Linked DNA regions of Terriglobus albidus. The protein of the gene in region 1 binds, or shares a complex with, the protein of each later gene. Links are inferred from orthologs where the notes say so. Each region holds a gene or a part of one and is shown on either strand. Other genes may lie near its edges.

Evidence for each region.
Region 2: pnp (region 1) and FTW19_RS03850 share a complex: the UniProt entries of both Bacillus subtilis proteins name them as parts of the possible RNA degradosome complex. The link is inferred for Terriglobus albidus from one-to-one orthologs.

The regions. Positions count from the first base shown.
Region 1 is NZ_CP042806.1:4,011,750-4,020,090, reverse strand. Bases 1,999-5,117 are described here. They hold pnp (polyribonucleotide nucleotidyltransferase), read left to right. Parts: upstream 1,999-2,384; coding sequence 2,385-4,850; downstream 4,851-5,117. Other genes in these bases: FTW19_RS15775 (hypothetical protein), read right to left, coding at 4,897-5,117; rpsO (30S ribosomal protein S15), read left to right, coding at 1,999-2,054. Outside these bases: FTW19_RS15800 (flagellar hook-associated protein 3), read left to right, coding at 1-263; FTW19_RS15790 (endo-1,4-beta-xylanase), read left to right, coding at 527-1,681; more of rpsO, read left to right, coding at 1,788-1,998; more of FTW19_RS15775, read right to left, coding at 5,118-5,694; FTW19_RS15770 (hypothetical protein), read right to left, coding at 5,694-6,104; FTW19_RS15765 (dienelactone hydrolase family protein), read left to right, coding at 6,140-6,937; FTW19_RS15760 (TIGR01777 family oxidoreductase), read right to left, coding at 7,194-8,165; FTW19_RS15755 (ABC transporter ATP-binding protein), read right to left, coding at 8,141-8,341. UniProt on the Bacillus subtilis protein: Involved in mRNA degradation. Catalyzes the phosphorolysis of single-stranded polyribonucleotides processively in the 3'- to 5'-direction. Necessary for competence development in Bacillus subtilis.
Region 2 is NZ_CP042806.1:922,663-930,734, forward strand. What follows is about bases 2,762-5,611. They hold FTW19_RS03850 (6-phosphofructokinase), read left to right. Parts: upstream 2,762-3,588; coding sequence 3,589-4,635; downstream 4,636-5,611. Other genes in these bases: cysS (cysteine--tRNA ligase), read left to right, coding at 2,762-2,798; FTW19_RS03845 (HAD family hydrolase), read right to left, coding at 2,817-3,443; FTW19_RS03855 (MFS transporter), read right to left, coding at 4,911-5,611. In the rest of the region: tRNA (adenosine(37)-N6)-threonylcarbamoyltransferase complex transferase subunit TsaD, read left to right, coding at 17-1,153; more of cysS, read left to right, coding at 1,317-2,761; more of FTW19_RS03855, read right to left, coding at 5,612-6,248; FTW19_RS03860 (hypothetical protein), read left to right, coding at 6,474-7,823. UniProt on the Bacillus subtilis protein: Catalyzes the phosphorylation of D-fructose 6-phosphate to fructose 1,6-bisphosphate by ATP, the first committing step of glycolysis.

The DNA.
Region 1 (8,341 bases):
CGGCGACAGGCAAGCTTGGGGCGGCATTGAATACAGTTACGGCGCAGCGCGCAGCTTTTGAGAACTCGCTGTCTGCCGTTCAGAGCGCCAGCGATACGGCCAGCCAGCGTAAGTCGGAGATTACGATTTCCCAGACAGAGCTGTTGAGTGCCGATCCGGCCCAGGTTGCTACAGATCTCAGCAATACCCAAACCCAGCAGAAGGCATTGCTGAGTGTGATTGCGTCCCTGGGCAAATCCAATCTCTTCGACTTCCTCTCATAGGGTGATGGCACGCCCACGCCCTATACTGACAGCGGAATGTTTGGTGGGCTGCTGTTTCTTTGGAATGCGACGAAGGGCCACAGGCTGAGGCCGTGGAACTCTCCTTACCTGCGCTGGCGTCTTGAAACCTATTCCGGGTTGAAGGCAGAGCAGATTACGGCATCGGATTTCTTCCGGTTTGCCTGGCGGGAGCGTGGGCAACTGATGCGTTTTTTGCGCTGGACCGGTGAAATTCGCGATCTGGCGGGGAAACGGGGCGGGGAATGAATCTGCCTCGCCGCGAGCTGTTGCGGTATGGTCTTCTCTCCGCCGCGGGCGCAGGTCTTGCTCCATTGATCGGTTGCGGGAAGAAGACGTCTGCTCCGGCTCCGAAACAGGCTCCCACCCGCGAGATTTCAGGACAGTGGTCTCTGCGCTCTGTCGCAGCAGAGCATCGTCTTTTGACAGGGTTCGCCGTGGATCCGAAACTGTTGCAGGACCCGCACTATGTAGCCGTAGTGCGTGAGCAGGCCAGCCTGATTGTTCCTGAAAATGCGATGAAGTGGGGCGCACTGCGGCCTGCACTTGGACAATATTCGTTCGAGCAGGCGGATGCATTGCTTACCTTTGCGGAGCAGAACCGGATTCGTCTGCGCGGGCATACGCTGTGCTGGCACCGGGCGCTGCCGTCGTGGGTCGAGGCGATCGATTCCGCGCAGGAGGCCCGCCGGCAATTGACCGAACACATTCAGACAGTTACAGGCCGATATGCGGGGAGAATGCACTCCTGGGACGTTGTGAATGAGGCCGTCGAGGTAAAGGACAATCGCCCGGATGGCCTGCGGAACTCGTTCTGGCTTCGAATGGTGGGGCCGGACTATATCGAAGTGGCTTTTCAGGCGGCACGTGCGGCAGATCCTGCGGCGCTTCTGAGTTATAACGACTACGGCATCGAGAGCGAGACTTACGACGCGGAGCAGAAGCGCAGTGCGGTGTTGCTCTTATTGCGGCGGCTGAAGGCGAGACGTGTGCCTCTCGATGCGGTCGGGATTCAGTGCCATATTTCAGCCCGGCCGATGTACAGCTATGGTCCGGGTCTGCAGCGATTTATGGAGCGGGTGCGTGAGATGGGGCTCCAGATCTTCCTGAGTGAGATGGACGTCAATGATCGGGAGGTGGACCGGACTCCTGGGAGGCAGGATGTGGAGGTCGCCCAGACCTACAGCCGTTTTCTGGCGATGGCGCTGGAAGAGCGGGCTGTCACGGCGGTCCTGTTCTGGGGTGTCGATGACGGCCAGAGCTGGTTGCGGTATGAAAATGGACGTGACGACCAGACCCGTCCGCTGCTCTTCGACCAGAACCTTCGCCCGAAGGAGGCGTTTTATGCGGCAAGAGCAGCCATGGAAACGCGTTCGACGCCGTCAAAGACAGGTCTGTAGGCTAAAGGGCCAGGTCTGTAGGCTAAAGGTGACAAAAATGGTATCCTACACAGGACACTAGACGAGTGAATTTAAGAGAAGAGAAGTAGAGGAGCAACGTAATCCCGTGTTAGCACCTGCCAAGAAGACAGAAATTATCACCAAATTCCGCACGCATGATTCGGATACTGGTAGCCCCGAGGTCCAGATTGCGATTCTGAGCGAGCGGATCGGCGAGCTGACGGAGCACTTCAAGACCCATAAGAAGGACCATGGCTCCCGTCGCGGCCTGCTGATGCTGGTCAGCAAGCGCCGTCGCCTGCTGGACTACCTCAAGAAGAACGACTCTGACCGCTACCGCGAAGTGATCGGCAAGCTGGGCATCCGTAAGTAAGCGGATTCAACATCTGCTTCCGGTTGAGCTTTACGCGGCACGAGTAACTATGCCCACGCGCACGAAGTTTCCATATACGGCTGCGGGGTCCGCTATGCGGGCTTCAGCAGCCGTTTATGCTTTTCCGCCCCTCCGGAGCGCGCGGTAATGACAGGCGCGATGGTAGCTGAACAGCCAGGCGCGCCTCTGTCAGGGCACCCCCAACCCAAGTTTTTCGCATTGCATGGCCTGTGCCTGAGGTCCGCCATGTCTTTGCATTCGTGTGTCTGACAGACGCACAACACCAGGTTTCGAGACGAAGACAGAAGAGAAAGAAAGAGAGAACACTAGATGAAACAGGAAGTGACTGTTGAGCTTGCCGGTGGCAAGCGGATTACATTTGAGACGGGACGGATCGCGAAGCAGGCCTCTGGCGCTGCGCTGACGACCAGCGGCGATACCGTAGTCCTCGGCACGGCTGTTGCCAGCCCGGAGCCTAAGGAAGGTATCGATTTCTTCCCGCTTACCGTGGAGTATCGCGAGTTTACGTATGCCGGCGGACGTATCCCCGGCGGCTTCATCAAGCGTGAGGGACGCCCTTCGGAGAAGGAGATTCTGACCGCACGGCAGATCGATCGTCCGATTCGCCCGCTGTTCCCGGAGGGCTTCCGCAATGAGACGCAGGTCGTCGGATTCGTTTATTCCGCGGACAAGGAAAACGATCCTGACGTCGTCGCCATCAATGCTGCATCCTGCGCCCTGGCGCTGTCGGACATCCCGTTTTCCGGTCCGGTCGGCGCAGTCCGCGTCGGTCTGATCGACGACCAGTTTGTCGTCAACCCGACCTATGAAGAGAAGGAAAAGAGCCTTCTCAACATCATGGTTGTCGGTACCAAGGACGGCATTGTGATGATCGAGTCCGGAGCCAAGGAAGTTGCCGAGGATAAGGTTGTCGACGCGATTGAGTTCGGTCATGGCGAGATCAAGAAGATCGTTGCAGTGATCGAGGAACTCGTGCAGAAGGCCGGCAAGACCAAGCGCGCTGTTGCCGCCGTCGAGAAGGACGAGGCCTATTACAACGAGCTGAAGTCCAGGGTGGGAGACCGCCTGAAGGATGCACTCGACACGCAGAAGTACGCGAAGATCGACAGCTATGCCAAGGTCAAGGAGATCAAGGACGAGCTGAAGGCCGCTCTGCCGGCTGATGAGCCCGATGCTCCGAAGAAGCTTTCGAAGTACTACGAGCTGCTGCGCGAAAACACCTTCCGCGAGCAGGTGCTCGATGAGCGTATCCGTCCTGATCGCCGTGCCTTCGACCAGATCCGCCAGATCGACATCGAGGTTGGCGTTCTTCCCCGTACCCACGGTTCAGCGTTGTTCACCCGTGGTGAGACGCAGGCGCTGGTGACGGCCACTCTCGGTACCGGCGACGATGCGCAGCGCCTCGAGACCTACACCGGCGAGCAGAAGAAGACCTTCATGCTCCACTACAACTTCCCGCCGTTTTCGGTCGGCGAAGTGGGCCGTATGTCGGGCGTTGGCCGCCGCGAGATCGGTCACGGAGCCCTGGCGTCGCGCGCCATCGAAGCGGTTCTGCCTTCCGAGGCCGAGTCGCCCTATGTGCTGCGTGTCGTCTCGGACATCCTGGAGTCGAATGGTTCGTCCTCCATGGCAACGGTCTGCGGTGCATCTCTCGCGCTGATGCACGCCGGCATCAAGCTGAAGGCCGCTGTCGCGGGTATCGCGATGGGTCTGGTGAAGGAAGGCGATAAGTACGCCGTGCTGACCGATATCGCTGGTGCGGAAGACCACTACGGTGACATGGACTTCAAGGTGGCTGGTACCCGCAACGGTATCACCGCTCTCCAGATGGACATCAAGATCATGGGCATCACCGCGCAGATCATGCGTGAGGCCCTGGAGCAGGCACGCGTCGCTCGTCTCTTCCTGCTGGACAAGATGGACGCCGTTATTGCTGCTCCGAGCGAGAAGCCTTCGGCTTACGCTCCGCGTATCCACACCATGCAGATTCCGACCGACAAGATCCGCGATCTGATCGGACCGGGCGGCAAGGTGATCCGCGGCATCATCGATGCAACGGGAGTGAAGATCGACGTCGACGATTCCGGCCGCGTCAATGTAGCCTCCTCGGACGCCGATGGACTGGAGCGCGCGATCCAGATGATCAGCGACCTTACTGCTGTGCCCGAGGTTGGCAAGACCTATCTGGGCAAGGTCGTCCGTCTGGCGGAGTTCGGCGCGTTCGTCGAGATCTTCCCCGGCACCGATGGCCTGCTGCACGTCTCCGAGATCGCAGAGCACCGTGTGAAGGACGTGAAAGACGAGCTGCGTGAAGGCGATCAGGTCCTGGTCAAGGTCCTGGGCATTGAAGGCAACCGCATCAAGCTCTCCCGCAAGGCTGTTCTTCGCGAACAGCGTGAGAAGCTCGGTCTGCCTCCGGTCGCTGCGCCGCAGGAAGGTGGTAAGAGCGCGCAGGAAGGTGGCAAGAGCGACCGTGGCCCACGTGCTCCGCGTCCCGAGCGTCAGCCGTCGAATGCACCCACCATCACTATCGAGGGTGGCGACGATTTCGAAGAGGATGATGAGGAAGGCGACGATGACTTCGATGGAGAAGGCGAGAACGAGGGCGGTGATGAGAACTTCAACCGCTCTGATGTTCCCGGAGGCTTCGTTCAGGGTGGCGGACAGGGACAGCCAAAGCGTGATGGTGGCCGTGGCCGTCGTCGCCGTCGCGGCGGACGCCGTCCCGGTGGACAGGGTGGCGGACAGCAGGGTGGCGGCAATCGCCCTGCCTAAGGCATAACGAAACGAAACCGGACTGCTACGGCAGTCCGGTTTCGTTTTAAGCCATGCGTCGTGAGAGCAAGATGAGGCCTGCGGAAGACGTCAGCAGAAGAAGAACCCCGCCGGCAAAGCGGACCGTCATTTGTTGGTGAAGAGCGACCCAACTGGTCAGGATCGTGATGGCCATGGGCAAAAGATAGCGTGTGCCCAACGCCTCCGGACGTACCTGCGGCAGTAGCCAGAGAAGCAGGAACAGCGCCGGCAGATCGATACAGGCGATCCAAAGCAACTCAGGCAGCGAAAGGGAGATTGGTCCCCGTGCGATGGTTGCGATCCAAAGAATGACGGCAGCGCTCAACAGGCCGGTAGTTCTGAAGCCCGCTGCAGCCGGCGCCAGGACTGAAGCGACGGCTGCGCTGGTAATGCCGGTAAGAAGGAGCAGCCAGTGAAGTCCCTCGGAGGGAGACGCAGGGACTTGGAATGGAAGGATGAGTAATGTTCCAGCGACACCGGCCAGGGCGGCGATTAACATCTCCTGCCGCAGACCGGTAGATCGTGCCCCGCATACAACCACGATCAGGACGGGCGTGAGAGTCCAGAGTGCGGCACTGGTGTAACCGGAGAGATGGGCGGCTTGCTGTAGCAGCAAGGGAACCGCAAAAAGTCCCAACGCAGAGAGGATGCCGCGTCGGCTGCTGCAGCGTTCCGGAGGAAAAAGAGCATACAGAAGCGCAGCGAGAGTACAGGTGATTGCTGCACGTAATGTAGATGGCGTAGCGGGTAGTACCAGGAGCTCACGCAGCCACTCCATGCCCCAGAGGAAGCACAGCAGCAGAAGCGCCGAGATCTGCCGCATCAGCGCCAACTGACAGCAAGATGCCAGCGGTGGCCGCGCACGGCTGCTTTCAGCAGTACGGTCTCGTACTCTTCCAGTTCAGCGATCACGATCGACGTCTCAGAGCCAAGAAGCTGCGGTTCTTTGCGCAGGTCATCAAGCAGCGTCTGCACGGTCAGCAAGCCGTCCGCCGGTGCATACCATTGGGGTGGAGGCATACGTCTCAGAAGCTCGGGATTGCCGGCGCCCTCTTCAATCAACAGCGCCATGGAGTTCTCGTCGGCTGAGAAGAACTCGATCAGGGGCTTTACATTCAGGCGGAGCGCCAGCTTTTCGATGGCATCCTCGTGACGGGCCAGGGCCCGCCCATTCACAAAGATGTCGTAGCCGGGGTCCTCTCCTTCCACGACGATATACATGCTCGCAGCCATTGCACCATCAGTGTAGCGCTGACGGCTGGAGTTTGATGACACACCCTCGGATCGAGCTGAACTTTTTCTCTTCTATAGTGGTGTGCATGACGATTCTGGAAAACGAACATGTAGAACTCTCCACGCCCACCGGTCCGATGCGGGTACATATCTTCCGTCCGGCCGGAGAGGGCAAGTATCCTGGCGTTCTCTTCTACACGGAGATCTTCCAGGTAACAGGTCCCATTCGCCGTACCGCAGCCATGATTGCCGGACATGGGTATATCGTCGCTATTCCGGAGATCTATCACGAGTTTGAGAGCGCAGGGACGGTGCTGGGTTATGACCAGGCGGGAAGCGATCGAGGCAATGCACTGAAGACTACGAAGACGCTGGCAGGCTATGACGGAGATGCGCGTGCGGTGCTAGACCATCTGAAGCAGCGTCCGGACTGTACCGGACGGCTTGGCGTCATGGGCATCTGCATTGGCGGTCACCTTGCGTTTCGCGCGGCGATGAATCCGGACGTGCTGGCAACCGTCTGTTTCTACGGAACCGATATTCATAAGGGATCGCTGAGCGTAAGCGGAGATGATTCTCTGGCACGTGCGTCTGAGATCAAAGGCGAGCTCTTGATGATCTGGGGACGGCAGGATCCCCACGTTCCACTCGAAGGCCGGAGAAAGATTCTTGCGCGCCTGGATGAGCTGAACCTGAACTTTACCTGGCACGAAGTGAATGGGGCGCATGCCTTCCTTCGGGACGAGGGGCCTCGCTATGATCCCGCTCTTGCACGCTGGGGTTACGGGATGGCGCTTGAGCTTTTCCATCGCCGTGTAGCCGTGGGCGGTTAACGCAGCCGGAACGAGTGCTTCATGCATGAGGCGGTTCGAGTGCAGCTTGAACCGCCTTTTTGTTTGTCATTTCGCAGCGACCAAAGGGAGCGGAGAAATCCGCTTTTCTGCCGATATCTGTTGACCGAAAAGCAGGTCCTTCGCTAATCACCCCAGCAAACAAGTTCGCTGGGGATCCCGAGCGTTCCAGGATGACAAGCGTTTTGAGCTGCCCACGAAGCTCAAACGTTATTCAATCATTCGCTTCTGTAATCATTCAATGCCCCAATACCAGATCCTGCACAGCTGATGGCCAGTCCGGAAAGCTCCATGTGAATCCGTGTTGCTGTAACACCGTCGGGACGCTGCATCGCGACTTCAGGACCAGCACCGGTTCCGTCCGTAATAGAAGGGAACTGAGTTGGATTCCGAAGGCGGGCGCAGGCAGGCCGATGGGCATGCGAACAGCTTGCCGCAGCAAGCGCATAAACTCGCGATTCGACAGCGGCTGCGGACTGGTGATATTCACAGGACCTGCGATGTCCTCTCGTTCGATCAGGAACTCCACGGCCCGGGCGTAGTCGGTGTGGTGTATCCACGATACGAATTGCTTTCCGGACCCCTGCGGCCCGCCGAGACCGAATCGCGCCAGTGTCGACAGCAGCCGAAAGACGCCGCCCTGGTCCGGAGAGAGCATCAGCGTGGTGCGCAACGCCACCTTGCGGGTGCCCGGTACCTGTTCCATTCGAAAGGCTTCTTCCCACTGCCACACTACTTCGGAAAGGAACCGCCATGACTCGGGAGTGGTGCTGTCCATCGCTCCTGTGTCTTGATATCCGCTGATGGTGGTCTCGGGAGTGGGAGCAAGTGTGTGGGGGTAGATATCGACAGCGGAAGCGTTAAGCCATACGCGTGGCGGCCGTTTGCGGGAGCGAATGGCCGCAGCCGTTGCCTTGGTCGCATCGAGGCGGCTATCAAGGATCAGAGAACGGTGTTCACGAGTGAAGCGGGTATTGATGCTTGAACCGGCAAGATTGATAACTGCGTCTGCCCCTTCAAAGCATTTGGTCCATCGCCCAACGGTCTTACCGTCCCAGGCTACTGTTGTCCAGGGCGCAGGATGTGGCGTACGCGAGACACTGATGACCTCTACCCCTCGGCCGTGAAAGTAACGGGCCAGGGTCTGGCCGATCTGGCCGGAGCCGCCAAGGAGAACGACCTTGCCTAAGCGAGATACTCCCTGATCCATGGGGCTTCCGAATGCGTGAGTTCAAGTGTGGTGCCGTCGAAGACGACCCGTCCCTCATTCAGGATGAGGAACTTTGTATTCTCTTCGAGCTCCCCTGCGGGCAGGGGTTCCAGCCGCTGTTCCTTCTGGTCGTAATAATGCGTGGCCAGGGTAAAGGCGTCCTGCAGCCGATGCGT
Region 2 (8,072 bases), 3.1 Mb from region 1 along the record:
TATCTACAATAAAGAGATGGCTTCCGGTCTGATTCTTGGCATTGAGAGCTCCTGCGACGAGACGGCAGCCGCTGTCGTCCGCAGTGGCAGCGCAGTGCTCTCCAATGTTGTCGCCTCACAGATCGCCACCCATGCCCTCTATGGCGGCGTCGTGCCGGAGCTGGCCTCACGCGAGCACCTCACCAACATCGTCCCCGTGGTCCGCACCGCCGTCGCCGAGGCGGGCATCACGCTCGACGATCTCGATGCCGTAGCCGTCACCGAAGGTCCCGGGCTCGCCGGAGCTCTCCTGGTTGGCATCACCTATGCCAAAGCGCTGGCCTACGGTCTCGGCAAGCCGCTCATCGCGGTGAACCACCTGGAAGGCCACATCCATGCCGTCCTGATGGAAGCGAAAGAGACACTTTCGCTTACCCCAGGCGCTCCCGTCCTGGCCTTGGTCGTCTCCGGCGGACACACCCATCTTTACCTCGCCGAAGAGCGCGGTGGCCTGTGGAGCTACCGCAACGTAGGCCGCACCATCGACGACGCCGCAGGCGAGGCCTACGACAAGAGCGCCAAGCTGCTCGGCCTGGGCTATCCCGGAGGTCCGCTGATGGACTTCCTCGCCGACCATGGCGATCCCAATGCTGTGGAGTTCAAGCTCGGCGGCATCAAGCCTAAGCTGCACCGCGACGGAGCCTCCCGGGGCGGCGAGTTCGACTTCTCCTTCAGCGGCATCAAGACCGCCGTTCTGCGCTATACCGAACTGCACCACATGCGCGAGCGGGCCGCCGCCCGCCACAATGCCCTCATGCAGGTGGAGGGCAATCGGCGCGAAGCCGCCCTCGCCCTCTGCGACCGCGAGACCCTGGACCTGATCGCCTCATTCCAGAAGGCGGTCGTCGGCTATCTGGTCAAACAGACCATGCGCGCGGCGGAGGAGTTCGGCGCCGGCAGTATTGTCGTCTCCGGGGGAGTTGCCGCCAACCGGGCTCTGCGCGAGCGGATGTCTGCCGAAGCTGCCGCCCGCCACCTCCAGATCGCCTTCCCCTCACTGGCGCTGGCCACGGACAACGCCGCCATGATCGCCGCCGCTGCCTGGCCGAAGTTCGCCGCCGGACTCTTCGCTTCGGATGAATTAAACGCAACCCCCCAGTTGCGGCTGGGGTAGAGCATTTTTCCTGTAGGTGTAGTGCGGGGTCTGTGCATCTATGGGCGTTTTCCGCAATGAAAACGCCGCTACGGATCCCTTTCGGGATACCCAGCAACAGGAAAATGCTCTAAGACATCTGTTGGCCGGACGGGTAGAATCTACAAGGAAAGTGCCCTCCGGAATGCCTGAGATCAAGCTCTTTAATACCCTGACCACCACCGTTGAACCCCTTACGCCTCAACGGGACAACACCCTGCGCATGTATGCCTGCGGACCCACGGTGTACGACTACGGGCACATCGGCAACTTCCGCACCTTCCTGCACGTCGACGCGCTGCGCCGCTTCGCCCGCCAATCGGGCATGAAGGTGGAACATGTCATGAACGTGACGGACGTGGACGACAAGATCATCCGCAACGCCGCCGCCGCGCAGATGCCCATCCAGGACTACACCGCCAAGTTCACCCAGGCCTTCTTTGAAGACCTGGAAGCGCTTGGCATCGAGAAGCCGGAGTTCGTCGCCAAGGCCACCGAAAACATTCCGGAGATGGTGTCGCTCATCGAGAAGCTGGCCAGCGAAGACATCGCCTACAAGACCGAGGACGGAAGCTGGTACTTCCGCATCGCCCGCTTCCCGGCCTACGGCAAGCTCTCCAAAAAAGACTTCGACGGCATCGAAGACGGCGCTCGTGTGGACGTGGACGAGTACGAGAAGGATGCTGCCCGCGACTTCGCTCTCTGGAAGGCTCCAAAGCCGGGCGAAGCACAGTGGAATACGGCCATCGGCTGCGGCCGCCCAGGCTGGCACATTGAGTGTTCGGCCATGGCGATGAAGTACCTTGGCGAGACCCTTGACCTGCACGCCGGCGGCGAAGATCTGATGTTCCCCCACCACGAAAATGAAATAGCCCAGAGCGAAGCTGCTACCGGTAAGCCCTTCGCTCAGCACTGGATGCACGTCCGCTTCCTTCTGGTGGAAGGCAAGAAGATGTCCAAGAGTGAAGGGAACTTCTTCACCCTGCGCGACCTGTTGCTGAAGGGCTATCGCGCCTCCGCCATCCGCTTCCTGCTGCTGAGCGTCCCCTACCGCAACCAGATGAACTTCACCTTCGATGGCTTGACGGAGTCGACCAACGCCATCGACCGCCTGCGCACCTTTGTCGATCGCTTACGCAAAGGAAGCTTCGCCGAGGGAGTCAACGAAGAGATCTCTGCTGCTACGAAGAAGGCTGCTGAAGGCTTTGCCGCGGCTATGGCCGACGATCTGAACACTGCCGTTGCACGTGCCGCAGTCTTTGACCTGATCCGCGCCGCCAACTCCGCGATGGATAGCGGAAAGCTGCTCGCCGGCAATGTGCCGGAGATCGAAGCCGTACTGGCCTCCTTCGATGGTGTCTTCGCTGTCCTCACCGACCGCGACGCCGAACTCACCAAAGCCGCTCTCGCCTGGGCAGAAAAAGAAGGCAAACTCGATCAGGCCTCACCCGAGCTGCTCGCCACCATGTCGCTCAGCGACGAAGAGGTGGACAAGCTCGTCGCAGAACGCACGCTGGCTAAAAAGCAACGCAACTTCGCCCGCGCCGACGCCATCCGCAACGAGCTCCTGGAGAAGGGCATCATCATCGAAGACTCAAAAGAAGGCGTCCGCTGGAAGCGTAAGTAGAGCTACAGGAAAAATGCTCTAGTGACCTGCTTGCTGCCAGGCAGGTTGATAGTACTCGCGGATGTCGATGACTTTGGCGCCGGCGGCGCGGCCGGCTGCCAGGCCGGTCTCTGAGTCTTCGAAGACGAGGCAGCGATTGGGAGCGACGTTGAGGCGATGCGCGGCTTCGAGATAGACGTCAGGTTCCGGCTTGCCGTGAAGGACATCTTCCCTGGCGACGATCGCATCGAAATATGGAAGGAGGTCTACAGCTTCGAGGCTGACCTCTACGTTCACACGATTTCCATTCGAGGCGACGGCCATGGGGAGTTTCCCCTTGTACTCGCGGGCAATCGACGCGATGACCGATACCTCTTCGAGCATGTGCAGGCTTTCGCGGAAGAGAACCTGATGCTTCGCGAGAACTGCCTTGGGATCCTCAATCTGTCCAAGACCGTCATCCTGGAACTTCTGCAGCAGTGCATCCGCTGTCAGTGAGTGGTTTTGATGAAACCATTCGGCGGGAAAGTTGAGGCCGATGCGTTCAAACCCAACCTGGAGTGCATGCAGGTGAGCCGGGATGGTATCGACCAGCGTTCCATCGCAGTCGAAGATCAATGCATCGGCTTGCTGTGCGGCTTCAGAGAGTGTGTTCAAAGAGCGCATGAAGACAGTATAGGAGTGTCTCTGTATTCCGCTGGAGAACTGAATTCAAAGGAGGAACTTCGGCGGAAACACCCCCTTTGAGAGGTGTGCGGTGCTATTCTTGAGCCGCATCAGAGAACGGGCTTTCTTCTGATGGGAAAAAGCAATGCGTATAGGTATCGTAACTGCGGGTGGTGATTGTCCCGGTCTGAATGCAGTGATCCGGGCAGCGGTGAGGAAGGGCGTTCTGCACTATGGGAACGAGTTTGTCGGCTTTACCGAAGGTTGGCGCGGATTGATCGAAGACCTTTCGATGCCGCTGAATCTTCAGACAACCGACGAGATCCTTTCACGCGGAGGAACCATTCTGCGGTCTTCGCGCCTCGATATCCGGCAGGTGCATGGCGGGTATGTGAAATGCATGCAGACCATGGCCCGTCATGGTGTTGAAGCCCTGATTGCCATCGGCGGTAACGGAACACAGGCCGCCAGCCTGGCGCTGACCGAGGTAGGTGTGAACGTTGTCGGTGTTCCGAAGACGATCGATAACGATCTCAGCGGCACGGATATGTGTTTCGGATTCGATACTGCAGTGAACGTTGCCACGGAAGCGATTGACCGTCTGCATACCACGGCTGAGGCTCACAATCGCGTCATCATATGCGAGGTGATGGGCCGGCATACGGGTTGGATCGCGGCCTGTGCCGGGCTTGCCGGCGGTGCCCATGTGATCGTGATTCCTGAGAGACCGATTGATCTGGATGATATCTGCGCACAGGTGCAGTACGAGTGGCAGGAAGGACGGCAATACGCCATCATCGTTGCGGCTGAAGGAGCCCACCTGCCGAACACGGAGTGGGCCTCTCCCAGCAGAAAGCTGGGGGGCATTGGTGTTGCGCTGGCCAAAGTGATTGAAGAGCGGACCGGATACGAGACACGCAGCATCAGCCTCGGCCATGTTCAGCGTGGCGGTACGCCGACGGCTTATGACCGTCAGCTCGCAACGCGTTATGGCGTCGCGGCTGTCGATGTCGTGAATGAGCGCCGGTATGGCAGGATGGTAGCGCTGAAGAACTCCGTGATTGTCGATATCCCGTTGGAAGATGCTGTGGCTCCGCCGCGCGGTGTCGACGCCCAGTTGATGGGTGTGATTACTGCCCTCCGTCCGCCGGCCCTCAAATACTCGGGCCTCAGCGCAGAAGCCAGCGGCTGACACGCAAAGTACACGGCGGTGTACGGGTTGAAGACGACATCGTTGGCGTATCGCGAATTCGCCTTGGCTGAAATATAGAACGCGCCTTCAGCGCTTAGAAGCATGACACACTTTTGTTTGTCATTTCGGAGCGTAGCGGAGAAATCTGCTTGTCGTATCTGCCGGGTGCCCCACCCTCGCAACGCTAGGGTGGGTTCGGAATACCTAGACTCCTGACAAACACAAAGCGAATTTGTCCCTACTCGCCAGGTAAGGAGATGCTGCTTTTAGAGCGTTTACTCCACGATAGCGGGCTCTGCGGCGATGGGTGCTTCGGTGCGGTGTGCTTCCGACTTGAGTGGGAGGATGAGCAGGCCTGCGAGAGTAAGAGCAATCGACATCAGTAGATAGCCCGCTTTGGAGCTGCCTGTGTATCCCTGCAGCCATCCGACCAGGTAGCTTCCGGCGAAGGAGCCTAGAGCGCCAAGGCTGTTGACCAGAGCCGTGACCTCGCCCGAGACGTTGCTTGGCAGCATCTCGGGAATGATGGCGAAGAACGGGCCGTATGGAGCGTACATGGCGCCGCCTGCGACGATGAGGAAGGCGAAGGAGGTCCAGAAGCTCTGGCCGGCGCTGAGATATGAACCGAAGAAGGCTGCTCCTGCGAGGATGAGGAAGGGCCAAACAAAGCGGGTGCGCTTGGCAGTGCGGTCAGAGAAGTAGCTGACCAGCAGCATAAGGATGATGGCGCATGCGTACGGGATGGAGCTCAGCAGGCCGGTCATGCCGATTCCCTGTGAGGAGCCGCCCTTGATCATGACCGGAAGCCAGAGGACGAAGCCATAGACGCCAACGCTCCAGAGGAAGTACTGCATGCAGAGCAGAATGACGTTGGGATTGGTATAGGCGCTGGACAGGTTCGCGACTTTGGGAAGCTTGGCCTGTTCCTTCGCCAGGACCTCGCTGAGCTTCGTGGTGCTTTCCGTTGAGACCCAGGAGGTCTTTTCAGGGCTGTCGCGAATGACGAGGAACCAGATGATCCCCCAGAGGACGGAGGGAAGTCCCTCGATCACGAAGGTCATCTGCCAGCCGAAGGCCTTGATGATGTAGCCGGTAGCGGCCGACATCCAGAGGACTGTGACCGGGTTGCCGAGGATCAGCAGCGTGTTGGTCCGGGATCGCTCCGATTTGGTGAACCATTTGGTCAGCAGGATGAGCATGCCCGGCAGGATGAAGCTCTCGGCTGCTCCCAGCAGAAAGCGGTCGATGGCCAGAACCCAGTACTGGGTGATGACGCCCGTCAACGAAGCGAGGATTCCCCAGCTTGCCAGGGCAAGACCGATGAGCAGACGGGCGGAGCGTTTGCGGGCGTAGGCCGCGCCGGGAATCTGGAAGACGAAGTAACCGAGGAAGAAGAGTGACCCCAGCAGAGCGGACTGGGCGGAGGTGATCTTCAGAGAGTCTGCCAGGCCCGCGGCGGCGCCGAATCCATAGTTCGCCCGGTCGACGTAGGCGAGGCTGTAGGTAACGAAGACGACCGGCATGATGTAAAGCCAGCGCTTCTTTAAGTCCGGGTAACCGGAAAACTGGTCCGCTGTGGAGCGGGACCCGGGATCAGAGGGTTCAAAGGCCATACGGAGTCCTGTAAGATGGTGCGCGCAGTTCCAGGGAACAAACGTTTTAACTATTTTCGGATGGAGGAGAGACTAACACCACGGGCGAATGTCCTGCTTTTTCCTCCGGCAAGTGACCGGAAATGAACAGGAAGTTGAAATTCACGGCGTGTTAACCGCTATCCCCTACCCTCCGAGAAGAGATTCAGTACGTCCCCCCTCGAACACAGCACACTCTGACAAACGATGAATACACAGCTGCTCTACCGCGAAGAAGAGATTCCTATTTTCGAAAACGAGTCCTCCCTGCCCGAGGATGACATTCGATGGCGGCTGGCGGTACGAGTAGCGGAGAGCCCGACCTTTGCCAGCGCACCGCTGCTGGCGAAGTTTCTGCTGTTCGTCTGTGAGCGGACGATTGCCAACCGGACCGAGGATCTGACTGAGCGCAACATCGGTATCGTCGTCTTCAAACGGCGGCCTGACTTCAAAACCAGCGAAGACAATATTGTTCGCACCTATGCACGTCAGCTTCGCCAGCGTCTCGATCGTTATTTTGAAGAGCACGAGCGAGATGAGCCACTGCGGATTCTGGTTCCACGGGGCAGATATTGTGCGGTGTTCGAAGAGCGTATCGCTTTACCCCAGCTTGTGACGAAGAATTTTCCGGAGCAGGGTGAACCAGAGAAGAGTGCGCCGCTGATGATGAATCCGCCGATGGCGGACGACGCTGGAGATGCGCCATCGCGCCGCCGAGGAGTGTGGGCCGCGGCATTGCTGCTGGGGCTATTGCTCGCCGGCCTTGCCGGGGCCAGGATGTGGACACTGCAGCGTACCGCTGCGGCGGAAGCAGCGGGACCTGTCTGGAAAGAGATCTTTCAGCCATCGATGGAGACGATGATCGTTTCTGCCGACAGCGGCCTGGTGGTGCTGGAAGAGTTCAGTGGTAAGCCCGCGACGCTGGAGGAGTACAGCGACGGCAGCTACTTTACGCAGTTCGATCGCAACGGCACGGAAGAACAACGGAAGCTGCAACGGCTGAGCCGGGAACGTTACACCGGGGTTCCCGATGTGAATGCCGCGGTAGCGATGACAGCCCTGCCGGAGGCGCGGAAGACTCACGTCCTGGTGCGCAATGCACGGGCACTGCACGTGGAAGACATGAAGGGGGTAAACCTGATTCTCCTTGGGTCTGCGTACAGTACCCCCTGGGTTACGTTGTATGAGCCGCAGATGAACTTCCGGTTCCGGTTCGATCAGACGGTGTATAGCTCTTATTTTCTGAATAACCGGCCGCAGCCAGGTGAGCCGGAGATCTATCGGAATGGAAGCACGAGTCCTCCTTACTCGACGTACGCAGTGATCGGGTTTCTTCCGAACATCGACGGCGCCGGGCGGGTGCTGGCGATCGAAGGGCTGACTACGGCTGGGACCGAGGCCGCTTATGGGTTCCTGCTGCATGGGGAGATTGGTGCGTTTCTCAAGACCGTGCCACGGGATGCGAATGGGTTACGGCCTTTCGAGATTCTGCTTAGGACGACGAGTGTGAGTTCGAGTGCGTCGACGGTGGAGATTGTGGCTAAGCGGGTTTATTGAGATGGTGTTTGGATAGATCCAGAAAAATGGGTTTAGAGCGGTGGGAGCAGCGGGCTTCAGCCCGCTGGTTCAAAGCGCAAAAATGAATGGGCTTTATAGCCCTGGGCTTTTGTCGGTGTCAGACAGAAAGGCCCAGAGCTAAAAGCCCATTTCTTATGGAGTTCGTAAACCGAGGGCTGAAGCCCTCGGCTCCCACCGGTTCGCGCGAATGTCCCACCCATCGCGATGCGATGGATGGGGCACCCAGTG